4 regions of the Pseudomonas spartinae genome follow, and region 1 is predicted to be linked to each of the others. Evidence: riboswitches for the same ligand, from Rfam matches in the RefSeq annotation. Region 1 holds a riboswitch; each other region holds the start of a gene.
The links. A riboswitch is a leader RNA that binds a small molecule or an ion and turns the genes downstream of it on or off. The one in region 1 is predicted to bind cobalamin.
Positions count from the first base shown of each region.

Region 2: another riboswitch for cobalamin. It lies ahead of cobW (cobalamin biosynthesis protein CobW); the one in region 1 lies ahead of cobO (cob(I)yrinic acid a,c-diamide adenosyltransferase).
Region 3: another riboswitch for cobalamin. It lies ahead of ACN8M7_RS16100 (energy-coupling factor ABC transporter permease); the one in region 1 lies ahead of cobO (cob(I)yrinic acid a,c-diamide adenosyltransferase).
Region 4: another riboswitch for cobalamin. It lies ahead of ACN8M7_RS21660 (TonB-dependent receptor domain-containing protein); the one in region 1 lies ahead of cobO (cob(I)yrinic acid a,c-diamide adenosyltransferase).

Region 1 covers NZ_CBDAMB010000006.1:40,739-47,905, forward strand. Annotated here, with positions in the region: gene cobD (threonine-phosphate decarboxylase CobD) at 1-924, opposite strand, end outside; gene cbiB (adenosylcobinamide-phosphate synthase CbiB) at 917-1,825, opposite strand; gene bluB (5,6-dimethylbenzimidazole synthase) at 1,829-2,482, opposite strand; gene ACN8M7_RS14460 (cobyrinic acid a,c-diamide synthase CobB) at 2,479-3,771, opposite strand; gene cobO (cob(I)yrinic acid a,c-diamide adenosyltransferase) at 3,771-4,382, opposite strand; cobalamin riboswitch at 4,571-4,791, opposite strand; gene ACN8M7_RS14470 (hypothetical protein) at 4,831-5,151, opposite strand; gene ACN8M7_RS14475 (NlpC/P60 family protein) at 5,158-5,682, opposite strand; gene ACN8M7_RS14480 (C40 family peptidase) at 5,767-6,393, opposite strand; gene ACN8M7_RS14485 (molybdopterin molybdotransferase MoeA) at 6,543-7,167, opposite strand, start outside.
Region 2 covers NZ_CBDAMB010000002.1:585,988-593,154, forward strand. Annotated here, with positions in the region: gene ACN8M7_RS06550 (phosphoethanolamine transferase) at 1-927, shown strand, start outside; gene cobM (precorrin-4 C(11)-methyltransferase) at 1,222-1,977, opposite strand; gene ACN8M7_RS06560 (cobalamin biosynthesis protein) at 1,974-2,408, opposite strand; cobalamin riboswitch at 2,495-2,690, shown strand; gene cobW (cobalamin biosynthesis protein CobW) at 2,785-3,834, shown strand; gene cobN (cobaltochelatase subunit CobN) at 3,927-7,167, shown strand, end outside.
Region 3 covers NZ_CBDAMB010000007.1:66,531-73,697, reverse strand. Annotated here, with positions in the region: gene ACN8M7_RS16120 (threonine dehydratase) at 1-419, shown strand, start outside; gene ACN8M7_RS16115 (hypothetical protein) at 422-1,231, opposite strand; gene amn (AMP nucleosidase) at 1,341-2,873, opposite strand; gene ACN8M7_RS16105 (hypothetical protein) at 2,941-3,669, shown strand; gene ACN8M7_RS16100 (energy-coupling factor ABC transporter permease) at 3,679-4,359, opposite strand; cobalamin riboswitch at 4,412-4,614, opposite strand; gene ACN8M7_RS16095 (acyl-CoA dehydrogenase family protein) at 4,667-6,316, opposite strand; gene ACN8M7_RS16090 (TetR/AcrR family transcriptional regulator) at 6,313-6,954, opposite strand; gene ACN8M7_RS16085 (hybrid sensor histidine kinase/response regulator) at 7,073-7,167, opposite strand, start outside.
Region 4 covers NZ_CBDAMB010000012.1:53,306-60,472, forward strand. Annotated here, with positions in the region: gene ACN8M7_RS21645 (acetyl-CoA carboxylase family protein) at 1-538, shown strand, start outside; gene ACN8M7_RS21650 (alpha/beta fold hydrolase) at 549-1,499, shown strand; gene dxs (1-deoxy-D-xylulose-5-phosphate synthase) at 1,582-3,477, shown strand; cobalamin riboswitch at 3,550-3,742, shown strand; gene ACN8M7_RS21660 (TonB-dependent receptor domain-containing protein) at 3,830-5,677, shown strand; gene ACN8M7_RS21665 (cobalamin-binding protein) at 5,743-6,537, opposite strand; gene ACN8M7_RS21670 (hypothetical protein) at 6,537-6,950, opposite strand; gene ribA (GTP cyclohydrolase II) at 6,947-7,167, opposite strand, start outside.

The sequences.
Region 1 (7,167 bases):
CAGACCGAAACGCAGGCTGTCCAACTCGGCGAACAGCCGCACCAGGATGCCACGCCGCGCCAGCAGCTCGGCGCAGGGCACGGCGCGACGGGTGCAGCAGAACTGGAACAGCGACGAGCCCCCGGTCGACGGCAGGCCACAGTCACGCAGCAGCGCCGTCAGACGCTCGCCGTCGGCCAGCAGGCGTTCACGCTGGCGACGCTGCCCCTCGCCATCGACCAGTAGGCTATGCGCCACGCTGCGCGCCGGGCCGCTGACGGCCCAGGGGCCGAGCAGCACTTGCAGCTCATCCAGCAGCGCCTGGGCGGCCAGGACGAAGCCCAGACGCAGGCCGGCCAGGCCGAAGAACTTGCCGAACGAGCGCAGCACGATCAGCCCCGGCATGTCGCTGTAGGCGGCCAGGCTGTGCTCCGGCGTGCAATCCATGAAAGCTTCGTCGACCACCAGCCAGCCGCCCCGCTCGGCCAGTTCATCGTGCCAGTCGAGCAGACGGGCCGGTTCGATCAGGCGACCAGTCGGGTTGTTCGGGTTGACCAGCAGCAGCACGTCCAGCTGCGGCAGCGCGCGATGCACCGAACCTTCGCTGAGCTTGGTGACACGGTGGCCTTCGCGACGCCAGGCGGCAGCGTGCTCGGCGTAGGTCGGCGCGATGATGCCCACACTGGCGTCGCGGCGCAGACGCGGCAAGGCCTGGATCGCTGCCTGCGAGCCGGCGACCGGCAGCAGACTGACGGCGCCATAGTAGTCGCGCGCGGCCTGTTCCAGCCCATCGTCCGCTTCGGGCAGGCGCGCCCAGGCCGAACCGGGGACGGCCGGCAGATCCCAACCGTAGGGCGACACCCCGGTGGACAGATCCAGCCAGTCTTCCAGGGGGATGCCATAGCGCTGCACAGCGGCGCGCAGTCGACCTCCATGCTCAAGCAACCCAGACCTCCCATAGGATCAGGCACACCAGCCACAAGCCAACGCCTGCGACGACTCGATTCATCGCCCGCTCGATATCCCGCGCACGCGGCGCCGGGCCCTCGCCCAACTGCGGGCGCTCATGCCGCTCGCCATGATACTCCGCCGCACCGCCCAGGCTCACGCCGAGGCTGCCTGCACCAGAGGCCATCACCGGGCCAGCATTGGGACTGTCCCACAACGGGGCCTGCTTGCGCCAGCAGCGCAGGGCCAGGGCGGTGCGCCCGAGCAGTGCATAGGTCAGCGCCACCAGGCGTGCAGGAATGTAATTGAGCACGTCATCGATCTTCGCCGCGGCCCAGCCAAAACGCTCGAAGCGGTCGTTGCGATAACCCCACATGGCATCGAGGGTATTGCTCAGGCGATACAGGACCACGCCCGGCGCGCCAGCGACGATGAACCAGAACAAGGCGGCGAACACCGCATCGGAACCATTCTCCAGCACCGATTCGGTACCGGCGCGGGCCACGCCCGTGGCGTCCAGTTCGGCGGTGTTACGGCTGACCATCCAGCCGACGCGCTCACGCGCCAGGGCCAGATCGCCCAGGCGCAACGCCTGCGCCACCGGTTGCGCATGTTCGTACAGGCTGCGCAGGCCAAGGGCGAAGTACAGGGCCAGGATCTCCACCGCCCAGCCCAGTGAACTGACCTGCGTCAGCAACCAGGTGATCAAGGTCAGCGGCAGCACCGCCAGACACCAGGCCGTGACGCCATGGCTGCGCCAACCGCCGCCGGCGGGATTGAAGCGCTGCTCCAGGCGCTCGGCCAGACGCCCGAAAGCCACCAGCGGGTGCGCGCGCCGGGGCTCACCCAGCGCGGCGTCCAGCGCCACGCCGGCGCAGGTGATCAGCGCCAGGCTCATCGTTCAGTCACCCTGTATTCCCCATCGATTCTCGAACAGCAACTCGGCCAGAGGCCGCGGCTTGGCCCAGCCCTCTTCCACCAGCATCGGTTTTTCGTAAAAGGCATGCACCGGCCCCAGACACAGCAGCGCCACCGGCTTGCTGCCGGCCGGCATCCCCAGCAGCTCGGCGAGTGCCTCGGGGTCGAACAGCGAGACCCAGCCAAGCCCCAGCCCTTCGGCCCGCGCGGCCAGCCAGAGATTCTGAATGGCACAGGCGACCGAGGCCATATCCATTTCCGGCAAGGTGCGTCGTCCGAAGACATGCGCTTCACGCCCGTCCATCAGCGCCACCGCCAGCAGTTCGGCGCAATCGCGGATACCTTCGACCTTGAGCCGCATGAATTCATCCGAACGCTCGCCCAGGGCTTCGGCGGTGCGTACCCGCTCGGCCTCCACCAGCGCATGGGCCGCCTCGCGCAACGGCCGATCGCTGATACGCAGGAAACGCCAGGGCTGCATCAGACCGACGCTGGGCGCGTGGTGCGCCGCTTCGAGCAGGCGCGCCAGCACCTCGGGCGGCACCTGACCACCGGCGAAGTGGCGCATGTCACGGCGCTCGGCGATGACGCGGTACACCGCGGCGCGCTCCTCAAGACTGAAAGCGTGGTCGGTCACGGACGCAACAGCGCAGCGGCTGCCTCCGGGTTGGACGGCAAGTAGAAGTGGATATAGCTGGCGGTGAGTCGACCCAGGCGGTACACCGCCTCGGCCACTGGTTTGCCATTCGGGCAGCGGCCGAGCGCCAGTGGCTGCAATGGACTTTCCAGCCGCGAGTGGTGGTAACTGTGGCCGCGCAGCTCACCCTCCGGCAACGTCACCTCCTGCAGGGCCAGAGCCGTCAGGCGGGCCTGCAATGCCGCGCTGCCGCTGAGCAGACCGAGCATGCGCCCACTGGCGCCCTGTTTGTCACGCAGCTCATCGAGCAAGTAGAGCATGCCGCCACATTCGGCGAGCAGCGGCTTGCCGGCCCGGTGATGGGCACGAATCGCGTCAGCCATGGCCTGATTGCCCTCCAGCTCGGACAGGTACAGCTCGGGATAACCGCCCGGCAGATAAAGGCTGTCCACGTCAGGCAACGTGCGGTCGCTCAGTGGCGAGAAGAAATGCAGCTCGGCCCCGAGTGCGTGCAGCAGGTCGAGGTTGGCCTGATAAAGAAAGGCGAACGCCGCGTCACGCGCCACGCCGATACGAACTCCGGCCAGCAGCTCAGGTGGCGGCTCAATCACCGGCGCGGCAAAACTCACTGCCGGCGGCAGATCAACGTCGGCGGTAGCTGCCAGCGCATCGGCAGCGGCATCCAGGCGCGCGTCCAGATCAGCCAGCTCGTCTGCCTGCACCAGGCCCAGGTGACGACTGGGCAGTTCCACCGCAGCGCTACGCGGCAAGGCGCCGAACCAGCGAATGCTGGGCGGCAATGCATCGCGTAGGATGTCGCCATGACGGGTGCTGGCCACGCGGTTACCGAGCACGCCGGCAAAAGGCAGGTCTGGCTGGAAGGTGGCCAGGCCATGGGCCAGCGCACCGAAGGTCTGCGCCATTGCTGCGCCATCGATCACCGCCAGCACCGGCACGCCGAAACGACGCGCCAGATCGGCCGCCGAGGGTTTGCCATCGAACAGCCCCATCACCCCTTCGATGAGAATCAGATCGGCCTCGCCTGCGGCCTGCCACAACAATCGACGGCTCTCGCCCTCACCGACCATGGCCAGATCGAGCTGGTACACCGGCGCGCCACTGGCACGGGCATGGATCATCGGATCGAGAAAATCCGGACCGCACTTGAATACCCGCACTCGCCGCCCCTGGCGCGTATGCAGGCGCGCCAGGGCGGCAGTCACGGTGGTCTTGCCCTGGCCGGAGGCCGGGGCGGCAATCAACAGTGCCGGGCAGTGACGTGCAGCCATCAGAATTCGACGCCCTTCTGAGCCTTAACCCCGGACTTGAAGGCATGTTTGACCAGGCTCATCTCGGTGACCGTATCGGCCGCCTCGATCATCCCCGGCAAGGCGCCACGGCCCGTCACCACCACATGCTGCAGCAGCGGCCGGGCCTCGATATCGGCCAGCACCGCGTCCAGTTCGAGGTAGCCATGCTTGAGGGCGATGTTCAGCTCGTCCAGCACGACCAGGCCGACGGACTCGTCGCTGAGCAGGCGCTGGGCCACAGCCCAGGCTTCCTGCGCCTTGGCGATATCCCGCTGACGATCCTGGGTTTCCCAGGTAAAGCCCTCGCCCATGACGTGGTAGCTGACCTCTTCGGGAAAGCGCCTGAAGAAGGTTTCCTCACCGGTGCTGGCAGCGCCCTTGATGAACTGCACCACGCCGACCCGGAGGCCATGACCGAGGGCGCGCGCGACCATGCCGAAGGCGCTGCTGCTCTTGCCCTTGCCATTACCGCTGTGCACCAGCAGCAGGCCGTATTCGTCCTGAGCCTGGGCGATCTTCTCGTCGATCAGGGCTTTCTTGCGCTGCATGCGCGCCTTGTGGCGGGCATCGCGTTCGCTGGACTCGTTCATGCTGTGCTCCTGTACATCAGGCACCCGCGTCTGCTGTTGGTTAAACAGCATGAGCGGCGATGAGAAAGCAGGTCGCGATGATCCGCACGTTCTCACCCAGGCGCCAATGGCTGGTCAGGCGAGCGGAAGACAGGAAACACCCACACCCCGGGAAACCGGAGCGTCGGCCGGACAACGCCCTCCGCGATGCCGTGAAATTGCGACAGGCCGGTCTCCGGGCTCGTGAGTGAACCCAAAGGCTCGACACCGCGCCTTCCCGTGCAGAGCACAGTGGCGTTGCAGACTGCGTGAGCGGTGTTTGACTCACCTACCGTTGCGGGGGCAGCGCCGGCATTCGGACCGGCTTCCCTGTTTCACCCCTCATGCGCGCTTGACGGCAACTCGGGGCACCTGAAGCAAGGCGCGCAGGGTAGAGGCTGGCAGCCCTGCGCGTCAACGCCGAGACCGCTCAATGCCTGGGCGTGAAGCCCGCCGGTTTGGTGGCCAGCCACTCGACGAAGGTACGCAGACGCTCATCACCCAGCAGCGCGTCGCGGCTGTTATAGGTCAGCGCCAGCTCCTTTTCGCTGAACAACCGGTGAATCTGGTTATGGCAGGCGCGACAGACCCAGAGCGTGGCCGTGATCCGCGCGTGGCGAGCGAAGCGTTTCTGCACGTAGGCCTTGTCGTGCAGTGCTTTGGGAATCAAATGATGACGCGTCAGCGCAACCGGCCGTGCGCACAGCTCGCAAGCCTCGGGCTGAGGCGGCAGGCGAATGGGCTCGGCCATGGCTGGTCAGGGATTGCGGGCAAGCTCGGGCGTGATCACACGCTTGGCATCGAGGTAGACACGCTGCCAGTAGACGTTGTCGAGACTGTCCAGACGCACCGTACCGCCCGTGGACGGCGCATGTACGAAACGCCCCTCGCCGACGTAGATACCGGCGTGACTGACAGCGCGCCCGCCATTGGTGGCGAAGAACACCAGATCACCGCTTTGCAGCGCATCGCGGCGAACGTCCGGAGTGCGCATCGCACTCAGCTCGCGGGTCGAGCGCGGTAGGCGGATACCCGCAGCATCGCGGTATACATAGCCGATCAGACCACTGCAGTCGAAGCCACCCTCTGGCGTGTTACCGCCATAGCGATAAGGCGTGCCGACCAACCCCAGCGCGCGAAACAACACATCATCAGTACCGCCCTGATAGGCGGAAGAAGACACCGGAGGAATATAGGTCGGCTGAGGAGAAGGTGCGCGGCTGCTACAGGCACTCAGCAGCAGCACGAGAGAAATGAGGGCAACACGGGTCGTGACGGGCATAAGCGAGGCGATCCAGAGCCTGAGTGCGCTCTACTCTGCCGATTCACGACGAACGGCGCAACCCTTGGGTTACGCCGTGACCCATCAGTTGTGGCGCTTGGCGGCGACCTGCTCTTCCACCGGAGCCAGTGCCAGGACGCGCTTGGCCTGCAGGTAACTGCGGTTCCAGTAGCTGTCGTCCAGGCTGTCGATACGCACACCACCGCTGCGGCTGCTGCTGGAGTGGATGAACTGGTCATCGCCCAGGTAGATGCCGGCATGGCTGACGCGACCACGGCCACGGTCGTTGAACAGAATCAGATCACCCGGCTCCAGATCGGCGCGCGCCACCTTGGGCGCGGCCAGCTTGATCAACTCACGGGTCGAACGCGGCAGTTCGAGACCAACTTCCTTGCGGAACAGGTAACCCACGAAACCGCTGCAATCGAAACCGGACTGCACCGAAGTGCCGCCATAGCGATAACGCGTACCGATCAGCGAACGCCCGAGGTCGAGCAGACTGTCAGCCAACTGCGGCATTTCGTAGGGTTTGTCGTCGGTCAGCGCGGCGATTTCATCGTCGGCAGGCTCAGGCTCGACCTGCTGGGAGAGCGGACGAGCAACTGGCTCGACCGCGGCTTCGCCGATCTGCGGTTGCGGCGCGTGGCCGGCGCAGGCAGCGAGAAAGGCTGTGAGTGCAAGAGGCACGAGGGGTGCGAAGCGTCTTAGCATGGGCACGACCGTGTCGATTGAATTTACAAGCTGGCGAATATGCCCGCTATAAGGCTCATTTGCAAATTCTATCGTTATAAATGTGACCCAGTAGTTTCGCCACGCAATCTAAAGCGCCCGACCGTTCGCACGGCCGGGCAACTCAGGCGCTAGCCGAGAATCTCGCTCAGCGGGATAAAGCGCAGCATATCCCCCTCGGCCAGCGTGCTGCCTTCCATCACCTCGGCCAGCCCTTCGGCCCAGGCGGCGCTAAGCAGCACGCCTGAACTCTGATTGGCGTAGGGCACCACCCGCCCCTGCTCCAGGCGTGCCCGCAGGTACTCGCGACGCATGCCCGGCTTGCGCCAGGCGAAACCTGCCGGCACCGCGAAGCCCAGGGGCTCGACACGCTGCACGCCCAGGCGGCGCAGCATGTAAGGACGCGCCAGCAGGCCGAAGGTAACCAGTGTCGAGGCCGGGTTGCCCGGCAAGCCAATGACCGGAACGCCCTGGTAATGACCGAACGTCAGTGGTTTGCCGGGCTTGATCGCCAGCTTCCACAGCGCCAGCTCGCCGGCCTCGCGCAGGGCCATGCCAAGAAAATCTGCCTCACCGACAGAAACACCACCCGTGGAGAGAATCAGGTCGACCTCGCCCAGGCCGCCCAGCGCCTCGCGGGTGAGCTGCAGGTCATCGGGCAGGATGCCTGCATCGACCACGCTGCAACCCAGTCGCTGCAGCCAGGCGATCAACAGACGTCGATTACTGTTGTAGATCTGGCCCGGCCCCAAGGCC
Region 2 (7,167 bases), on a different contig from region 1:
TTGACCGTGCTGGTGATTGGCGAGAGCGCGCGTGCCGACCATTTCGGCGTGCTTGGCTATTCGCGCGATACCACGCCGGAGCTGGCGCGCCAGGCTGACTTGCTGAGCTACCCGCAGGTGACCTCCTGTGGCACGGAAACGGCCGTATCGGTGCCCTGCATGTTCTCGCGCATGGCCCGTCACGATTACTCGGCCAGCGTCGCCGAGCATCAGGATGGTCTACTCGATATCCTCCAGCGCAGCGGTCTGAAGGTCACCTGGCTGGACAACCAGTCCGGCTGCAAGGGCACCTGTGATCGTCTCGAGAACCGTAACCTGCGCGACAGCAAAGACCCGCAGTTCTGTAACGATGGCGAATGCCACGACGCGATTCTGGTCGATGGTCTGCAGCATTATCTGGATCAGCTGCAGGGCGATGCGGTGCTGGTACTGCACCAGATGGGCAGCCACGGGCCGGATTACTACAAGCGTTATCCACAGGCGCTTCAGCGCTTCGAGCCGGTCTGCGCGAGCAATGCCCTCAACGATTGCTCGCAGCAGGACATCATCAACGCCTACGACAACACCATCGCTTACACCGACCACGTGCTGGCCGGCATGATCGATACGCTACGCGCCCACTCCGACACGCTCGATACGGCGTTCATCTACCTGTCCGACCATGGCGAGTCGCTGGGTGAGTTCAACCTCTACCTGCACGGTACGCCCTATGCGCTGGCGCCACCGGAGCAGACCCATGTGCCGATGCTGATGTGGTTCTCCAAGGGTTATCAACAGGACTTCGCGCTGGATCAGCAGTGCCTGCGTCAGGCCAGCAGCCAGGCGTATAGCCAGGACAATCTGTTTCACTCGATGCTCGGCCTGTTGCAGGTCGATACGCAGGAATATCAGCGCGGCTTGGATCTGTTCGCTAACTGTCGGGAGTAGTTCCAGGTGCCGCGCGGGTATGCCGCTCAATGAGCGAGGCCTGAGGTTGTTAACAAAGTGTGTGGATCATGTTGTGGGTATCTTGCGGGTAAAGCGCTGTAGCCCTTGAATGGCAGGGGTTGTAGCGCTTTGATCAATAAATAATCCAGAGGCTTTGAGTTATTCACTGCTGCTTTGGACAAAGCTACGCACAATCTGTTGATAAGTATCTCCAGGCCTTTGTATTAAAGGCCTGTAGCGATTTGTACGTTTTTTCTCCAGCAGTTTGCTCGGTGGGCGAGTTGATCAGTGGCGTCAGTCGTGACCGGGGCGATAGAGGTGTTTGTGCCGGGCGTCGTACAGCGCCGACTCGGCGAAGGCCCCCGGGTCGAGCACGCGTCCGACGAGTATCAGCGCCGTGCGCCGAAAGTCCTTGGCGGCGACCTTCGTTTCGATATCGGCCAGGGTGCCCAGTACCCAATCCTGATCCGGCCAGCTCGCCCTGTGGATAACCGCGATGGGGCAGTCCGCGCCATAGTGCGGCAGCAGTTCGCTGACGATGGCCGGCAGTTGGCGTACGCCAAGATGAATGGCCATGGTCGCGCGGTGCCGCGCCAGGTCGTGCAGTTGTTCACCCTCGGGCATCGGCGACGTGGTGCCGTAGCGGGTCAGGATCACCGTCTGGGCGATGCCTGGCAGGGTCAGCTCGCTTTCCAGCAACGCGGCGCAGGCGGCGGTAGCGGTGACGCCGGGGATGATCTCGAAGGGAATACCCAGGGTGCGCAGCTCGCGAATCTGCTCGCCGATGGCACCGTACAGTGAAGGATCGCCGGAGTGCACGCGAGCCACGTTCTGGCCGCGTTCGTGGGCTTCGCGCAACAGGCTGACGATTTCGCCAAGGTTCAGCTCGGCGGTGTTCACTACCTGCTCGGCACTGTGCCCCTGCAGCACTGCTTCGGGCACCAGCGAGCCGGCGTAGAGAATCACCGGGCACGAACGAATCAGGCGCTGGCCCTTGACGGTGATCAGCTCGGGGTCGCCGGGGCCGGCGCCGATGAAGTAGATGGTCATGCAGGTTCTCTATCGAAAGTGGCCAGCGCACAGGTGGCGCTGGCGCTGCGGTTCTTCATGCCGAGCAGCTGGGCGTCGCTGCCCAGGCGAGCGGCGAGTGCCAGGGCGCAGGGTTCGGCGACGGCGGGGCTGCCGGTGCTAGCTTGAGTGAGCAGGCTGGCGGTGTTCGCAGCCTGGTAGGGCGCGAGGTCGTCGGGGGAGAAGAACCACAGCCCCAGGTCCAGGCGCATGGCCAGTTCATGCAGCCCTGGCTCGTCGTGCTTGTGCGCGATGCTGGCCAGTCCCGCCAGGTTATCCACAGTCAACTCATGGCGGGCCAGGCTGCGAGCCAGCAGGTCAAGCAGCTCCTCCTGTGCACAACCACGGCGACAGCCCAGGCCGGCAACCACCCTGAGGGCGGCGGCGGGGTGATCGAGGTGGCTGCTGGTCATGAGCGGCATTCGTGTCGGAGGGGAACCTAGCTCATCATGGCACCTGCCAGCGGTCAACCGCGATTGACCGGCCGCCGCGGCCTGCGTAGCCTTCTCGCTTTCGAGGTTCTTCCGGGCAAATCGCCGGGAGGCTAAGAGGGAACAGGGTCGACGCCCTGGCTGCCCCCGCAACTGTGAACGGTCTTAAGCCCTTCGATATGCCACTGCCGTCAGGCGGGAAGGTGAAGGGTTCGCAACGCGCAGACCGTGAGCCAGGAGACCTGCCTCGATAATCAGCCATTTGCTCGGACGGGGTGATCCGACGCGGCCAGCACGCTCCTGCGTGCCTGCCTGCGCATACCCGTCCGCCGAACTTACCGACGCCACGGGGCCCTTCATGAAAACCCTCGCCAAACTGCCTGTCACCATCGTCACCGGTTTTCTCGGTGCCGGTAAAACCACCTTGCTGCGCCATCTGCTGGCCAATGCCGGCGGCCGCCGTATCGCGGTGATCGTCAACGAGTTCGGCGAGCTGGGCATCGATGGCGAGATCCTCAAGCAATGCTCCATCGGTTGCAGCGAGGAAGAAGCCAACGGTCGCGTCTTCGAACTGGCCAACGGCTGCCTGTGCTGCACCGTGCAGGAGGAGTTCTTCCCGGTGATGCGCGAGCTGGTAGCGCGTCGTGGCGACCTCGACCATATCCTCATCGAGACCAGTGGCCTGGCGCTGCCCAAGCCGCTGGTGCAGGCCTTCAACTGGCCGGAAATCCGCAACGCCTGCACGGTCGACGCGGTGATCACCGTGGTCGACAGCCCGGCGGTAGTGGCCGGCACCTTCGCTGCCTTCCCCGATCAGGTGGACGAGCAGCGCAAGCTCGACCCCAACCTCGACCATGAGTCGCCGCTGCATGAACTGTTCGCCGACCAGTTGGCCAGTGCCGACCTGGTCATCCTCAACAAGGCCGACCTGCTCGACGCCGAGGCGCTGGCCGCCGTGCGCGCCGAAGTAGCCGAGGAGCTGCCGGCGGCGGTGAAGGTGATCGAGGCGCACAGTGGCGAACTGCCATTGGACGTGCTGCTGGGCCTGAACAGCGAAACCGAGCTGCATATCGACAGCCGTCGCACCCATCACGACGATGAAGACGAAGACCACGATCACGAGGAATTCGACTCGTTCCACGTGGAACTACCGGAAGCCGAGGAGGCGCGCCTGCTGGCTGCGCTGAAGGACGCCGTGGCCAAGTACGGCATCCTGCGGGTGAAAGGCTTCGCTGCCATCCCAGGTAAGCCGATGCGCCTGCTGGTGCAGGGCGTAGGCCAGCGCTTCGACCGTCACTTCGACCGCGCCTGGCAGGCCGACGAGCCGCGCACCAGCCGCCTGGTGGTGATCGGCCAGCAGCTCGACCGCGCGGCCATCGAGGCCGAGCTGCAAGCCGCGCTGGCTTGAGTGGTTGTGGGAGGGGCTTTAGCCGCGACTAGCAGCGAACCCGGTCGCGGCTAAAACCCCACCCACAATTTCGCCCGCTCCACGGAACGACCATGCATCTATTGCGCACCCAGCCCGGCGCCCAACTGCCGGCCGACAGCATCGCCGACCTTGGCCAGACGCCTGCCGAGCTGGTGATCCTGTGCACGGGGGATTCGCACCTGTCGCTGTTGGCCGAAGCGGCGCGGCAGCTGCCGGCCGACTACCCCAGTCTGCGTCTGGCCAGCCCGGCGCAGCTGAGCAACAACGCTTCGGTGGATTACTACGTCGAGCAGGTGCTGCAGCACGCCAGGGTCATCCTGATTTCGGTGCATGGCGGGGTGAGCTACTGGCGCTATGGGGTCGAGCGCCTGGTGGAGCTGGGCGAACGCGGCGCCACGGTGATCATGGTGCCGGGCGATGACAAGCCCGACCCGGAGCTGAACGCCCTCGGCAACGTCGCCGAAGAAGACAGCCAGCGCCTCTGGCAGTACCTGCGTCAGGGCGGGCTGGACAATGCGCGTCAGCTGTTCCGCTGCATCGGCAGCCGCTGGCTGGGGCGTGCGGACACCTGGCTGGAGCCGCAGCCGTTGCCGCGTGTCGGCCTCTATCACCGCAATGCCAGCCCGGCCACGCTTGGCGACTGGCAGGCACAGTGGCAGCCCGGCGCGCCCGTGGTGGCGCTGCTGTTCTATCGCAACCACGTACAGTCGGCGAATACCGCTTTCGTCGATACCTTCTGCGAACACCTGCTCGCTCAGGGCCTCAACCCGCTGCCGATCGCTGTGGCAAGCCTCAAGGAGACGGCCTGTCTGGAGCAAGTGCAGGCCTGGCTGGATGAAACCAATGCCGCGCTGATCATCAATACCACCGGGTTTGCCCTGTCCAACCCCGAGGCACCGCAGGCACGGGTGTTCCGCCGTGACATCCCGGTACTGCAGGCCATCTGCTCGCTGGACAACCAGGCGCAGTGGCAGGCCAGTGCGCAGGGGCTCGGTTCGCGCGACCTGGCCATGCATGTGGTGCTGCCCGAGCTGGATGGCCGGCTGATCGGCCCGGCAATCAGCTTCAAGGGCCTGGCCTGGCGCAGCGAGCGCAGCCAGAGCGACGTGGTGTGCTACCAGGCGCATGAGTCGGGTATGGCCTATGTCGCGGAATTGGCGCGAAATTGGTGCCAGTTGGCGATCAAAAGCAACGATCAGAAGCGAATCGGCTTGATCCTGGCCAACTACCCGACCCGCGACGGGCGCATTGGCAACGGCGTGGGGCTGGATACGCCGGCTGCCGCGCTGAATATCCTCCGTGCTCTGCAGGCGCAGGGCTACCCGGTGGATAACCTGCCGGGCAGCGGCACCGAACTTGTCCACAGCTTGCTCGGCGGCGTTACCAACGACCTCGATGGCCTGGATACGCGGTCCTGTGCGCAGAGTCTGGCGCTGGATGACTACCTGGCGTTTTTCCACAGCCTGCCGCTGGCCAACCAGCAGGCGATACGTGAGCGCTGGGGCGAGCCGCAGCGCGACCCGATGTTTCGCAGCGGGCGGATGATGGTCGCCGGCCTGCGCTTCGGCCTGACCTTCGTCGGCATCCAGCCGGCGCGCGGCTATCAGCTTGATGCAGCAGCGGTGTACCACGACCCCGACCTGGTGCCGCCGCACGGCTATATCGCCTTCTACGCCTGGCTGCGCACGGCCTTCGCCGCTGATGCGCTGATCCACGTCGGCAAGCACGGCAATCTGGAATGGCTGCCGGGCAAGAGCGTCGGCCTGTCCGAAGGCTGCTGGCCGCAGGCGCTGATTGGCCCGCTACCCAACGTCTATCCCTTCATCGTCAATGATCCGGGCGAGGGCGCGCAGGCCAAGCGGCGTACACAGGCGGTGATCATCGACCACCTGATGCCGCCTTTGACCCGCGCCGAAAGCTACGGCCCGTTGCGCGATCTGGAGCGCCTGGCCGACGAGTACTTCGAGGCCAGCCAGCTCGACCAGCGTCGCGCCGTGGAGCTGCGCGGCGAGATTCTGACCAAGGTGCGCGAAGCCAGCCTCGACCGCGAGCTGGGCCTGCAACTGAACGACGATGCCGATAGCTGGCTGCCGCAGCTCGATGCCTACCTGTGCGACCTCAAGGAATCGCAGATTCGCGATGGCCTGCATGTGTTCGGCGAGTCGCCCAGTGGACAACTTCGTCGCGACACCCTGCTGGCGCTGCTGCGCATCCCCCGTGGCGACGGCCAGGGCGCCAATGCCAGCCTGCTGCGTGCGCTGGCGCGTGGCCTGGAGCTGGGCCTCGACCCGCTGGACTGCGACATGGGCCAGCTCTGGGCTGGGCCGCGTCCACAGGCCTTGCTGGCTGTGGATAACAGCCTGTGGCGCAGCGTTGGCGATACCCGTGAGCGCCTGGAGCTGCTGACGCTGAGGCTGATCGAGCAGCGTCTGGCGGGCGAGCGCAGCGAAGCCTTTGGTGATGAGGTGGCGTTGATTCTCGACGGCCTGGCCGGGCACGTTGCGCCCTTGCTCGATGCCTGTGGCGGTGCCGAGATGGGTGGCTTGCTGGCGGCGCTGGAAGGGCGTTTCGTCCCGGCAGGGCCAAGCGGTGCGCCGAGTCGCGGGCGTCTGGATGTGCTGCCCACTGGGCGCAACTTCTTCACCGTCGACGTGCGCCATCTGCCCACGCCGACTGCCTGGCGCCTCGGTGTGCAAGCCGCTGACCGTTTGCTCGAACGCCATCTGCAGGATGAGGGCGATCACCTGCGCCAGCTCGGCCTGTCGGTATGGGGCACGGCGACCATGCGCACTGGCGGCGACGACATTGCCCAGGCCCTGGCGCTGCTCGGCGTGCGCCCGGTTTGGCAGCCTGGCAGCCAGCGCGTCGAACGTTTCGAAGTACTGCCGCTGGAGCAGCTGGGCCGGCCACGGGTGGATGTCACCCTGCGCGTGTCGGGCTTCTTCCGCGACGCCTTCAGCAACCTGATTCGTCTGTTCGATCAGGCCGTGCAGGCGGTGATCGAACTGGACGAGCCGGAAGACATGAACCCGCTGTCGGCGAGGGTCTGGCGCGAGTCGTTGGCATTGAAGGATGGCGGCCTGGATGAAGCCGAAGCGCGGCGCCAGGCCGGTTGGCGGGTATTCGGCTCCAAGCCCGGCGCCTATGGCGCGGGCGTGCAGAATGCTATCGAAGAACGCCTGTGGCAGAGCCGTGCGGATCTGGCCGAGGTTTATCTGAACTGGGGCGGCTACGCCTACGGCAGCGGCGCCGAGGGCGCGCCGGCCCGCGAGCAGTTCGCCGAGCGCCTGGAGCAGATGCAGGCGGTGCTGC
Region 3 (7,167 bases), on a different contig from region 1:
TGATCCGCACCCGTGACCTGCTTGGCCTCGATACCGAGATCGTCGGCGTGGTCGCCAGCGGTGCCGATGCCTACGCACAGAGTTTCGAGCAGGGCCGCCTGATCGAAACCGAACGCGCCATCACCCTGGCCGACGGCATGGCCTGCCGCCAGCCGCAGCAACTGGCGCTGGACGTGATCCGCGCTGGCGCCGCGCGCATCGTGCGCGTCGATGACGAGGAGATCCGCGCCGCCATTCGCAGCTATCACGAGGACAGCCACAATCTTGCCGAGGGCGCCGGTGCAGCGGCGCTGGCCGCCCTGCTGCAGGAGCGCGAGCTCAACGCCGGCCAGCGCGTGGCCGTGGTGCTCAGCGGCGCCAATATCGACCGCGCAGCGCTGGCCGAACTGCTGAGCGACGCGGCACCGGCGGCCGCCTGAACTCAGGCCATGGCAAGGGGCTCGGCAGGCAGGCGAGCGGGCATCTGCCGCAACCAGCGCGACAGGCCCCACTCTGCCGCGATCACGCTCAGCAGCAGGCCGAGCTGGATCAGCAGCGCGATATAGAAGGGTTTGAATACATGGCCGATCTGCCGCTTGAGCAGACCCAAGAGGAACTCGGCGTGGAAGAGCTGTTCGATACGCGCATCCAGCACCTGCGTCAGCACCTTCTCGTTGAGCCCGCTGTAGCGCGCGGTTTTCTCCACCGCCATCTCACCCAGCGCCTTGCCCAGCAGGCTGGCGCGCAGTCGGTCGAACAGGTCGAAGGCAATGCGCTCGGCGGTAGAGGCCTCGGCACGCGCCTCGGCCTCCATTAGCCGCTCGCTGCGCAGGTAGTCCAGCGCCAGCTGGTTGAGCACCTCCTGCACGCTGGCATCGCGCACCGCCAGGGCGCCCTGCTGGCCCTGCGCCTCGACGTAAGCCTGGAAGTCGCTCCAGATGCCATCGGCCAGTTCCTGCACCACCGGTGCATAGCTGTCGAGATGGCGATTGATCTGCTGCTGGCTGCCGTACAGCAGCCCACCCTGAAAACCGAGAAAACCTCCGGCCAGGGGCAGCAGCAGAAAGTAGAGTTTGAGCAGCCAGTGGTGCCAGCGCTTGTTACGCGCCAGACAGCCCAGGCGCTGCAGCTTGAAGGCCAGCAGCAGGCCGAGCGCAGCACCCAGCGTGAGGGCCAGGCCGGTGTAGAGGAAAAGACTGAAAAAGCTGAAGGGTTCCCACAACGCCGTGAGCAGCAAGCGTGCCTGTTCCATGCGTATCGCCTCGTTCGTCCATGACGGCGCGAGTTTAAACCCGAGCGTGAACGAACGCCGCACAGACGTGGCCGGACTGTGCGCCAGGCCACGCCGTCAGATCATCCCCCTAGCGAAACGGCGGCTCGTCGAAGCTGCGCAACTTGCGCGAATGCAACGAATTCAGCTGGCTGCGCATCAGCTCCAGCGCCGCGATGCCGATGTGCAGGTGCTGGGTCACAGCGCGCTCGTAGAAGGCGCCGGCCGCGCCCGGCAGCTTGATCTCGCTGTGCAGGGGCTTGTCCGACACGCACAGCAGCGTGCCGTAGGGCACCCGCAGACGATAGCCCTGGGCGGCGATGGTGCCGCTCTCCATGTCCACCGCCACCGCACGCGACAGGTTGATCAGCGGTCGCTCCTGGGCCCAGCGCAGCTCCCAGTTGCGGTCGTCGTAGGTCAGCACGGTGCCGGTGCGCAGGCGCTTCTTCAGCTCGTCGCCCTGCTCGCCGGTGACCAGCTTGGCGGCCTCCTGCAGCGCTTGCTGCACTTCGGCCAGCGCCGGTAATGGAATGTTCGGTGGCAGCACGCGGTCAAGGATGCCGTCACGGCGCATGTAGGCGTGGGCCAGCACGTAGTCGCCGATGGTCTGCGACTGACGCAGGCCGCCGCAGTGGCCGATCATCAGCCAGCAGTGCGGACGCAGCACGGCCAGGTGGTCGGTGATGTTCTTGGCGTTGGACGGACCGACGCCGATATTGACCAGGGTGATGCCGTGACCGTCCTCGGCCTGCAGGTGGTAGGCCGGCATCTGGTAACGGTGCCAGACCACGTTCTCGATGATGGCCTGCATCTCGCCTTCGGCCATGCCCCGCTCGACCACCACGTTGCCCGGCAGCACCATGCGGGTGAAGCGCGAGTTGCCCACCAGCATGTCCAGACCATGACGAATGAACTGGTCAACGTAGCGGTGGTAGTTGGTCAGCAGGATCCACGGCTGCACGTGATGCCAGTCGCTGCCGGTGTAGTGCTGGATGCGCTTGAGGGAAAAATCGGTGCGCGCGGCGTCGAACAGCGCCAGCGGCAGCGGGTCGATGTTCTCCCAGTCGTAAAGGCCGTCAGCGGTACCGTCGGTGGCGGCGGACAGGTCGGTGCTGGGGAATACCCGCGCCAGTTCGGCGGCGGTTACGCCACTGCCGGCCAGTTCATCGCCGCCCTCGACCACGTAGGGATAGGGAATGTTCTGCTGGCTGCGACCGACCTCGACACGCAGGGTGAAGTCACTCATCAGCGGGCGCAGTTGCTCGAGCAGGTATTTGCGAAACGCTGCCGGCTGGGTCACGGTGATCGCGTAGGTACCCGGAATCTGCACCTTGGCGTAGGCGCGCACGGTGGTCGGCACCTCGCCCTGGCACAGGTAGGTCAGGCGCAGTTCGGGATAACGGAACAGGCAATGCTCGCTGGCATCCGGGCGGATACGCTCCTTGAGGTAACGCTTGAGCGCCTGGCTCAACGCACCGGTGGCTTCCTGGTGCAGGGCGGCAAGGCGGTCGACTGCCTCTTCGGGGGTGTGGGCAATGATGAAATCATCTGAGCAGGCTTTCACTGTGCATATTCCTGACTGAACGTACGCGCCTATCTTGCCTGCATACGGAGAGGAAAACATAGCGCGACAACCCTCGCCCCTCACTAGCAGCGACTAGTCTTGGATCAAACTGTCAGAGGTCATCTTCATGCGTCGTGCAATCGTTCTGCTGTTGGCCAGCGCCTCATGCGTCAGCGCCTGGTCCGGAGACCTCGATGGGCATTACCGGGCCACCCTCGATGGCCAGCCTACCGAGCTGATCCTGCGCCAGCAGGGCGAACAGGTCGAAGGGCAGTACGTGGAGAATCGCACCCTGCGCCTGAACCTCAGGGGGCGTTACGACGGCCAGGTGTTGCGTGCCGAGATCAGCGATCCCCAGTCCGGCCTGCTGCTGGCCAACATGAACGCCACCTACGCCAATGCCATGCTCAATACCAGTATTGCCGCACGCAACCCTCGCAACGGCGAGGTGCTGGAACGCCAGGCGCTGTTCAAACGCGAAGCCGCAGCAACGGCGGCGACGCCGTCCGCTGCCGGCGCGCAGGACCCGGCGCTGGTCGGCACCTGGGTGCACGAGAAGATCATCAACAGCGGCGGTGCCAACTTTGCCTCGTTCAACACCCTGATGACCCTGCAGCTGAACGCCGACGGCAGCGTCACCCAGTGGAGCCGCTCTGCTGGCGGCGGCAGCGACTGGAGCTACGACAGCCCGGGCGAAGTGCAGTACAGCGGCCACTGGCGCAGCCAGGACGGCATGCTGATGGTGCGCCTGGCAGGCGCCGCCGACTATCAACCCGCCGCCTACTACCGCTTCAGTGACCAGTACCTGGTCACCGAGAGCAATACCGGCAAGATGATCTGGCAGCGCCGCCGCTGAGCGGCGGGGTCAGGCCGCCTGGTGCAGGCGCACGTTGAACAGCGGCCCCTGGCTGAAACGCGACATGGCCTTGGCAGCGGCCAGCACGCCCAGGTCGACCAGTGGCTCGATCAGGATCACGCTCATGTAGGCCAGACCAAAGCTGCCCACTGCCGCCAGGTTCTCGCTGGAGAAACCGTGACCGTAGAAGGCCCAGAACGCGACCCAGGCAACGATGCCGCCCTGATAGGCAGTCGACAGCGCCAGCGCCTGCTTGTAGGAAAGATCGACGTAGGCGGTGCCCGGCGCGACGATGCGTTTGGCCAGCAGGCTGATGCCCCACAGCGGGATCAACAGCGTGGTGACGTTCATGCCGTACTGCGGCAGGTCGAACTGGGCGAACAGCAAGCCCTGCAGCAACAGCCCCGCGGCCAGGCCGATGGCCGTGGCACCGGCGCCGAACAGCAGCAGCAGCGTGGAGCCGAGGATCAGGTGTACCTCGGAAACGCCCACCGCATGATGCGGAAACACCTCGAAGAAGCAGAACACCAGAGCGGTGGTCAGCAGACTGCGCAGCGCCAGGGCGGCGACGCCGCCATTGTTGCGGACGCTGTCCAGGGCGAGTTTGGCGGTCAGGCCGAAAGCGGTGACGGCCGTTGCGTAGCTGAGCAGGATCTTGGCGCCTTCGACGACGCCCGGTTCGATATGCATGCGAGTTCCTTTGCCGCGCCCACCGCGCGACGATTCGGATGAAGGGTAGGCAAAACGCCCGTTGTCGATGGCAGGTCTCCTGGCTCACGGCTTGGCACTTCGCCCGCCTTCCCGACCGAAGTCAGTGGCATGAGGGCATCGTTCGCCGCTTACAGTTGCGGGGGCAGCCAGGGCATTGGCGAGATTCGCCGCACCCTGTTCCCTTTTCATCCGCGTCACAGGCGTGCACGCAGAACCATCGGCCGCAAGATTACTCGCCTGCCCGGCTAAAAAACAGCGCGCCAGGCAATCCGCCCTCGGCACTCGCTCAGGCCAGGTGGGGCGCACTGCGCGCCAACAGCGCCTCGACGTCGACACCACGCGGCAAGGTGCCGTAGACCCGGCCACGCCCTTCCAGGCGGCTGGCGATAAAGGCATCGCTCACCACGCTGTTGCCCGCCTCCAGCAGCAGCTTGGCCTGCAGCGCCACGGCCATGTCTTCGGTGAGTTGGCGAGCGCGGTACTGGATGTCGGCGGTGTCGGCAAAATCGGCCTGCAAGCGCTGGATATGCGCCTTCAGGCGAGCATCGCCGTGGCCATCACCCAGTTCGGCGAACAGCGCGTCGAGCACGCCCGGCTCCTTGGACAGCGCGCGCAGCACGTCCAGACACTGCACGTTGCCCGAACCTTCCCAGATCGAGTTGACCGGCGCTTCGCGATACAGACGCGGCAGGATGGTTTCTTCGACGTAACCGGCGCCGCCCATGCACTCGCTGGCCTCATAGATCATTTCCGGGGCGCGCTTGCAGATCCAGTACTTGCCCACGGCGGTGACCAGGCGAGCGAACTTGTCTTCCTGCGCGTCATGCGCGTGGTCGAGCGCACGGCCCATGCGCATGCACAGCGCCAGCGCGGCCTCGCTCTCCAGCGCCAGGTCGGCCAGCACGTTCTGCATCAGCGGCTGGTCGGCGAGCAGCTTGCCGCCCACCAGGCGATGCGCGCAGTGGTGCGCGGCCTGGGTCAGTGCCTGGCGCATCAGGCTGCTGGAGCCGACCATGCAGTCGAAGCGGGTCATGGCCACCATCTCGATGATGGTCGGCACGCCACGCCCTTCCTCGCCGAGCATCCAGGCGAAGGCGCCACGGTATTCCACCTCGCTGGAGGCATTGGCCCAGTTGCCCAGTTTGTTCTTCAGACGCTGGATGTAGAACTGGTTGCGCGTGCCGTCCGGGCGGTGACGCGGCAACAGGAAGCACGACAGGCCCCTGTCGGTGTGGGCCAGGGTGAGGAAGGCGTCGCACATCGGCGCCGAGCAGAACCACTTGTGGCCGACCAGTTCGTAGCCCTGCCCCGGCCCGCCCAAGCCGATGGGATAGGCGCGGGTGGTGTTGGCGCGCACGTCGGTGCCGCCCTGCTTCTCGGTCATGGCCATGCCGATGGTGACGCCGGCCTTCTGCTCCATCGGCAGGTTGCGCGGGTCGTACTCGGTGGAGAGGATCTTCGGCAGCCATTGCTCGGCCACGTTGGGCTGCAAGCGAATGGCTGGCACCGCAGCGAAGGTCATGGTCAGCGGGCAGCCGCTGGCCGCCTCGGCCTGGCTGTGCAGGTAGGTCAGGCCGGCGCGGGCGACATGCGCACCGGCGCGCGGATCGGTCCAGGGCAGCGACGGCAAGCCATGCTCGACCGCCGTGCGCATCAGCTCGTGATAGGCCGGGTGAAACTCCACCAGGTCAATGCGATTGCCGTAACGATCATGGCTCTTGAACACCGGCTTGTTCTCGTTGGCGAGAAAGCCGGCCTGCATCAGGGCGCCGCCGGTCAGCGCGCCATAGGCGCTCAGGCGCTCGTAGGCCCAGCCGCCGTCGTAACGACGAGTCCACTCCTGCAAGGGCAGGTCGAGGCGATACAGGTTGGCACCGTCCAGGCTCGGCACCTGGTTGAACACCTCGTGGGTTTCGGCATTCAGGCTGTGGTTCATCGCGTGAGCTCCTCGGCGCCGACGGCGCGCAGGCAGAAGGTGGCAAGGCTGGCGCTGACCTGCGCCAGCTCCAGGGTGGGCCTACCCGCTTCGCGAGCGGCGCGGGCAGGTGGCGACAGGGGGCCGACCAGCGCCTCGGCAATCGCACCGACCAGGCAGGCCGCCGTAAGACCGATCTGCTCGAGGCGAAACTCGCCGGCAGCGGCGCCCTCCTCCAGCAAATCGATGAACAGCTCGGCGTAGGCTTCGCGATAGAGCAGGCGCTGCTCGTCGACCTCCGGATCGACCGGCTCGGCGATCAGCGCGAAGGCCAGGCGGCGGCTGTGCCAGGCGCGGGCGGCGAACTGTTCCAGACCGATGCGCAGGCGCTCGCTGGCACGCCCCGGACCACGAAAGGCGGCAGCCAGGGCGTTGACCTCTCGCTGGCTGGCAGCGGCGAAGACTTCGGCGGCCAGTTCGCCCTTGCTGCGAAAGTGCCGGTACAGACTGCCGGTGGCGATACCGACATCATCGGCCAGTGCCTGCATGGTCAGGGCGGCGAAACCACCCGCGGCCACCCGCAGCAAGGCACAATCGAGGATGCGCTGGCGCTGCGCATGATCGCGGTCGAGTCGAGCTTCAGTGATGCGATAAGCCATGGTCTGAATCCTGATTCACATGTATGCAGTGAATCAGGATTCAGACCATGGCTAAAGAGGCTATCCGGCCAAACCTGCCGCTGAATCGGGAAGCAGACGAGCTGGAGCAGGCCGCCGCTCAGGCCGGCGCGGAACCGCCGGAAACCGTAGCGGCATGGCACAGCACCCATTCATGCAGGAGGATGCGCAGCTCCTCGAACTTCACCGGTTTGG
Region 4 (7,167 bases), on a different contig from region 1:
CAAGGCCGCACGCTTCCTGCAACTGTGCGAGGCGCATGACCTGCCCATCGTCTCGCTGTGCGACACCCCCGGTTTCATGGTCGGGCCGGAGGCGGAGAAGCAGGCCACGGTGCGCCACGTTTCGCGCCTGTTCGTCACCGCCGCCAGCCTTACGGTGCCGTTCTTCACCCTGGTACTGCGCAAGGGTTACGGTCTCGGTGCCCAGGCCATGGCCGCCGGCAGCTTCCATTCGCCGCTGTTCACTGCCGCCTGGCCCAGCGGCGAATTCGGCGCCATGGGCCTGGAAGGTGCAGTGCGCCTGGGTTTTGCCAAGGAACTGGCAGCCCAGCCGGACGAGGCCGCACGCCAGGCGCTGTTCGACAAGCTGGTGGCCAAGGCCTACGACAACGGCAAGGCACTGAACATGGCCAGCTATCTTGAGATCGACGCCGTGATCGACCCGGCCGACAGCCGCGCCTGGCTGCTGCGCGGTCTCAATGCGGCGCCGCGTCCGCCACGGCGCGACGGCAAGAAACGTCCATTCGTCGACACCTGGTAAGGACATCTCCATGCCTATCGATCACCGCCTGCTCGCCGTCAACGGCATCGAACTCAGCCTGTACAGCGCCGGCCCCGAGCACGGCAAGCCGGTGTGGCTGCTGCATGGCTTTCCCGAATGCTGGTACGCCTGGCATCCGCAGATCGAGGCGCTGGCCGCCGCCGGCTACCGCGTGCTGGCCCCGGAAATGCGCGGCTATGGTGCCAGCAGCGCGCCGTCTGATCCGGAGGCCTATGACCTGATCACCCTGTGCGGCGATATTCAGGCCGCCATGGACATGCTCGGCCAGCGCGAGGTGGCGGTGGTCGGCCATGACTGGGGCGCGCCGGTGGCCTGGCACCTGGCGCTGCTGGAACCGCAGCGGGTCAAGGCGCTCGGTGCGCTGTCGGTGCCCTTCGGCGGCCGGCCTAAGCGACCGGCCATCGACATGATGCGCGAAGCCTACGCCGGGCGTTTTCATTACATCCTCTACTTTCAGCAGCCGGGGCTGGCCGAGGCGGAACTGGACGAAGACATCGGCCGCAGCCTGCGCCTGCTGCTCGGCGGCCTCGGCGATGCCCTGCTGGCGACGGACAAGCCGGCCGATGCGCGGCTGTTCGACGGCATGCCGGACGACCTGCCGCCGCCGCCCTGGTGCAGCGAAGCGACCTTCGCCCACTACCTGCGCACCTTCGAGCGCCACGGTTTTCGCGGCGCGCTGAACTGGTACCGCAATTTCGAGCGCAACTGGCAGCGCACTGAACCCCTGGCCGGGCTGCAGGTGGCGCAGCCGACGCTGTTCCTGCTTGGAGAGAACGACCCGGTCGGCCGCTTCGAGGCGCCGACACTCAAGCGCATGGCCGACCAGGTGCCGCGCCTGGAACGCCACGATCTACCCGGCGCCGGCCACTGGCTGCAGGCCGAATGCAGCGAGCGGGTCAGCGCCCTGCTGCTGGACTTCCTGCTCAGGCACTACCGTTGACGGCGAAATGGATAGCAGATTGGGCTGTTTTCCTGGCATCAGGTAAACTGCCGCATCTTTTACGCCTATAACGATTCGCCTGATGCCGACCACTTTCCACGAGATCCCCCGCGAGCGCCCGTTGACGCCGCTGCTCGACAGCGCCAACACGCCGGACGAACTGCGCCGCCTGGCCGAAGCGGACCTGGAAACCCTCGCTGACGAACTGCGCCAATACCTGCTCTACAGCGTTGGCCAGAGCGGCGGGCACTTCGGTGCCGGCCTCGGCGTGATCGAGCTGACCATCGCCCTGCACTACGTCTTCGACACCCCCGATGACCGCCTGGTGTGGGACGTCGGCCATCAGGCCTACCCGCACAAGATCCTCACCGGCCGCCGTGAGCGCATGGGCAGCCTGCGCCAGAAGGACGGCCTGGCCGCCTTCCCACGGCGCGGCGAGAGCGAGTACGACACCTTCGGCGTCGGCCACTCCAGCACCAGCATCAGCGCGGCACTGGGCATGGCCATCGCCGCCCGTCTGAAGGGCGAGAAGCGCAAGAGCGTAGCGGTGATCGGCGACGGCGCACTGACCGCCGGCATGGCCTTCGAGGCGCTCAACCACGCCACCGATGTCGGCGCCAACATGCTGGTGATCCTCAACGACAACGACATGTCGATCTCCAAGAATGTCGGCGGCCTGTCCAACTACCTGGCCAAGATCATCTCCAGCCGCACCTACGCCAGCATGCGCGAGGGCAGCAAGAAGATCCTCTCGCGCCTGCCCGGCGCCTGGGAAATCGCGCGCAAGGTCGAGGAACACGCCAAGGGCATGCTGGTGCCCGGCACCCTGTTCGAGGAACTGGGCTGGAACTACGTCGGCCCCATCGACGGCCACGACCTGCCCACGCTGCTGGCCACCCTGCGCAATATGCGCGACCTCGATGGCCCGCAGTTCCTGCATGTGGTGACCAAGAAGGGCAAGGGCTTCGCCCCGGCCGAGGCCGACCCCATCGGCTATCACGCCATCACCAAGCTGGAACCGGTGACCCCGGTCGCCGCGCCGAAGAAGCCAAGCGGCCCGAAATACTCCAACGTGTTCGGCCAGTGGCTATGCGACATGGCCGCCGCCGACAACCGCCTGGTCGGCATCACCCCGGCGATGAAGGAAGGCTCCGATCTGGTGGCCTTCAGCGAGCGCTTTCCCGATCGTTACTTCGACGTGGCGATTGCCGAGCAGCACGCCGTAACCCTGGCCGCCGGCATGGCCTGCGAAGGCGCCAAGCCAGTGGTAGCGATCTACTCCACCTTCCTCCAGCGCGCCTATGACCAACTGATTCACGACGTGGCCGTGCAGCACCTCGACGTGCTGTTCGCCATCGACCGCGCCGGCCTGGTCGGCGAAGACGGCCCGACCCACGCCGGCAGCTTCGACCTCTCCTACCTGCGCTGCATCCCCGGCATGCTGGTGATGACCCCGAGCGACGAGAACGAGCTGCGCCGCATGCTCACCACCGGCCACCTGTTCGACGGCCCGGCCGCCGTGCGCTACCCGCGCGGCACCGGCCCCAACGCGCCGCTCGATGCTGGCCTGGCGCCGCTGGAGATCGGCAAGGCAGTGGTGCGCCGCCAAGGCAAGGGCGTCGCCCTGCTGGCCTTCGGCGTGCAACTGGCCGAAGCCCTGCGCGTCGGTGAAACCCTGGACGCCACGGTGGTCGACATGCGCTTCGTCAAACCACTGGACGAAGCCCTGCTGCGCGAACTGGCAAGCAGCCACGCGCTGCTGGTGACCATCGAGGAAAACAGCATCATGGGCGGCGCCGGCAGTGCGGTCAGCGAATTCTTCGCCGCCGAGAACCGCCAGGTAGCGATGCTGCACCTGGGTCTGCCGGACTACTACGTCGAACACGCCAAGCCGAGCCAGATGCTCGCCGAATGCGGCCTGGACGACGCCGGTATCGAACGCGCCGTACGTGAGCGCCTCGCCCTCCTGCAGGCCTGAGCATGAAGCCCGCTCATCGCTAAATGAGCGGCGCTTGCTTGTGATTCATATGCGCGCGCACTAAGGTGCGCGCCATTCATGTTCCGCCAGGGTGCGCTGCGCAAGCGGCGTTAAACGGGAAGTCGGTGCGATGCCGACGCTGCCCCCGCAACGGTAATCGATGGCAAGCGCTGAGCTTGCGCCGCGTCCAACAGCCACTGGGCCCAGCCTGGGAAGGCGGACGCGGGTCGACAGCCCGGAGACCGGCCAAGGCGGTGCGACTGGTGTTGCGGAGGGCGACACGGTCAAGCGCTGCCCTGCCTGCGCTTGCGTCTACCCTCCTCGAACGTCTGCCGACCGTTGAGGAAAGAGAATGAAACTGTCCCGTCTGGCTCTGGCCATCGCCGTCATGCCTGGTCTTTCGCTGGCCGCCGAGCCCTATGTCGCCGAGCCGCTGATCGTCACCTCCGGACGCCTGGCCGAACCGCAAGCGCAGACCACTGCGGCCACGACCGTGTTCGAGCGGGACGATATCGAGCGTCTGCAGGTCAGCAGCGTCGCCGAGTTGCTGGAGCGTGTGCCAGGTCTCAGCATCGTCCGCACCGGTGGTGCTGGCAGCCAGACGGGCGTTTTCCTGCGCGGTACCAGCACAGCACAAACCCTGGTGCTGGTCGACGGCCAACGTATCGCGGCGGCCTCCAGTGGCACCAGCAGCCTGGAGTTCCTTGCCCCGGAGCAGATCGAGCGTATCGAGGTAGTACGTGGAGCGCGTTCGGCACTCTATGGTTCGGACGCCATTGGCGGCGTGATTCAGATATTCACCCGCCAGGCCGATGGCCAGGGCCTCAAGCCTTACGCGCGCCTGGCGGCTGGCAGTGACAGCACCTACCAGCGCAGCCTCGGTCTCTCCGGCGGCGACGAGCGCACCCGTTTTCATCTGGGCGCAGCCCTGGACGAGACCGCCGGCATCGACGCCACTCGAGACGGTTTCGGCGCCAATGGCGACGACGATGCCTACCGCAACCGCTCGCTCAGCCTGAATCTGTCGCACCGATTCAATGACGATCTGCAGGTCGGGCTCAGTGCTCTCGATCAGCGTGGCCAGGTGGAGTACGACGATGTCTTTACCGGCCTGCTGCCGACAACGGACTTCCAGGTCAGCAGCCTTTCCGGGTTCATCGACGGCCGCCTCAACGAGCGCTGGAGCAGCCGCCTGGAAATGGGTCACAGCAAAGACCAGCGCGACACGGGTGATGACTCACCGGCAGCGCCAGACTATTCATTCTTTACGTACACCACCTATCGCGACTCGGCGAGCTGGGTGAATACCCTGACCCTCACCGACCACCAGCAAATTCTGACTGGCGCCGACTGGTATGAGGATCGCCTGCAAAGCAGCGCGGACTTCGCGGAGGATTCACGCTGGAACCGTGCGGCCTTCGTGCAACACCGTTACACCGGCGACACCTTCTCGACCGAGCTGGGATTGCGCCACGACGATAACCAGCAGTTCGGCAGCGAAAACACCTGGAACGCGGCACTGACCCTACCTCTTAACAGTGCCAACGACCTGATTCTGTCGTACAGCGAAGGTTTCCGAGCGCCGACCTTCAACGATCTCTACGATCAGTGGTACGGCAACCCCGACCTCGCGCCGGAACGCTCCAAGAGCTACGAGCTGCAATGGCGCAGCCGCTACAGCAACACAGGATCGTTGCAGGCTTCCGTGTATCGAACTGATATCGAGGACGCCATCGTCCTGGATCAGAACTTCATTCCACAGAACGTCCAGACAGCCCGGATTCATGGCTTCGAAGCTGCCGTACAGCAGGAACTGTTCGGTTGGCAGAGCAGTCTCGCTCTAGCCCTGACCGACCCGCGTGACCGCGCCAACGGCCATACCCTGCAACGCCGCGCCAAACGCACGTTGAACCTGGACCTCGACCGCCGCTTTGGCGATGTGTCGGTGGGCGCAGGCTGGCGTGCAATCAGTGGCCGCTACGACGATGCCGACAACGAGATCGAAATGAGCGGCTACGGTCTGCTAAGCCTGCGCGCCGCCTGGCAGGCCAATGAGGAACTGGGGCTGAGCCTGAAGCTGGATAATCTGCTGGACAAGGATTACGCAGAAGCGACCTACAGCACAGCCAATGGCCGTTTCGGCTACAACAGCGCCGGGCGTACCGCGCTTTTCGCCGTAACCTGGACGCCGCAACTCTGACCTTGGCGCGTACGGCGCATCCTACGACCGCTGTAGGGCGCCCCGGGCGCGTCGCCTGAGAAGGGCTACCGTGCCCCCGCCATCCGCTCGCAGAGCTTCTGGATGGCCCCGAGCATCTGCCGGCTGGGCCGCTCCAGGCCCTTGTCCGGCACAGCCCAGACCTGTCCCAAGCGCACGGCATGCACCTGCGGCCAGGCTTGCCAGGCGCTCAGTTCGGCATTGCTGCCACCCAGAATCACGTCCGGGTCACGCGCCAGCACCGCCTCCACGCTGACCTGCGGCGCCGGTTGCGGCAGGTCGGCGAACAGGTTGCGCGCTCCGCAGACGTGCAAGGCGTCGCCGATCAGCTGCTCACCGCCGATGGTGTAAAGCGGTTGGTGCCAGATCTGATAGAACACCTTCAGCGGCTGCTCACGCCGATAGCGCTGGCGCAGCGCGGTCAGTTCGGCCCGATACTCGGCGGCCAGGCGCTCGCCCTGCTCTGCCCGACCAATGCGCTGGCCAATGCGCACGAAGGCCTCGCCAAGTTGATCGAGGCGCTGCGGCTGGATGATCAGCAGGTCGATGCCGAAACGCTGCAACTGCGCCTGCTGCGCCGGCGGCACGCTGCCGGGTGCGATAAGGATCAGATCCGGCGCCAGCTGCAACAGTCGCTCGAACTCCAGCTGGCCATAGCGCCCGACGGTGGGAAGATGCGCCAGCGCAGGCGGACGCTCATCACTTTCGAGCACGCCGACCAGCAGGTCGGCAGCATCCAGGTCGAGCATGATTTCACTGAGCGAGGGCGCCAGGCTGATCACCCGCTCGGCCGCAGCCAGCGGCAGCGCCAGCAGGCAAAGCGCGAAGAGCAGCGCGCGCATCAGCCCAACTGACGGGGAATACGGTAGAGGCTGTGCAGCACGATGGACGACAGCGCCAACAACACCAGGGGAATCGCTTCAAGGCCGGCCAACACTGCCAGGGCGGCGATCCAGGCCGGTAGCGCTGCGCCAAGCAGAGCACGCAGGCGGACGCGATCGAGTTCCAGCCAGGCGGCCGGCTCCTGATCGCTGTCGAGCGCGTTCTGCGTGGCGATCAGAGCATGCTTGTATGCAGAAAACAGCGGCAGGCTGACGAACATCGAGGCCAGGCCGGCAATGAACATCGGCATGCTCAAGACCGTGTGGGCACCACCGCCGAACAGCAGGTTGAAGACCAGCAATGGCGCCAGGGCCACGCCCAGATGACGCCACCAGAGCAGCGCCAGCCGACGTTTCACCTGGCCTCGGGTCACAGGCTTTCCTCGGTCTCGCCCTGATGCTGGTTGCCCAGCATATGGCCGAGCTTGCCGGCCTTGGTGGCCAGGTAACGCTTGTTGTAGGGATTGTGTGCGATCTGCAGCGGCACGCGATGATCCACGGTGATGCCCATGTCACCCAGGGCCTTGACCTTGCGCGGGTTGTTGGTCATCAGCTTGAGGCTTTGCACGCCCAGGTGTTCGAGCATCGGTA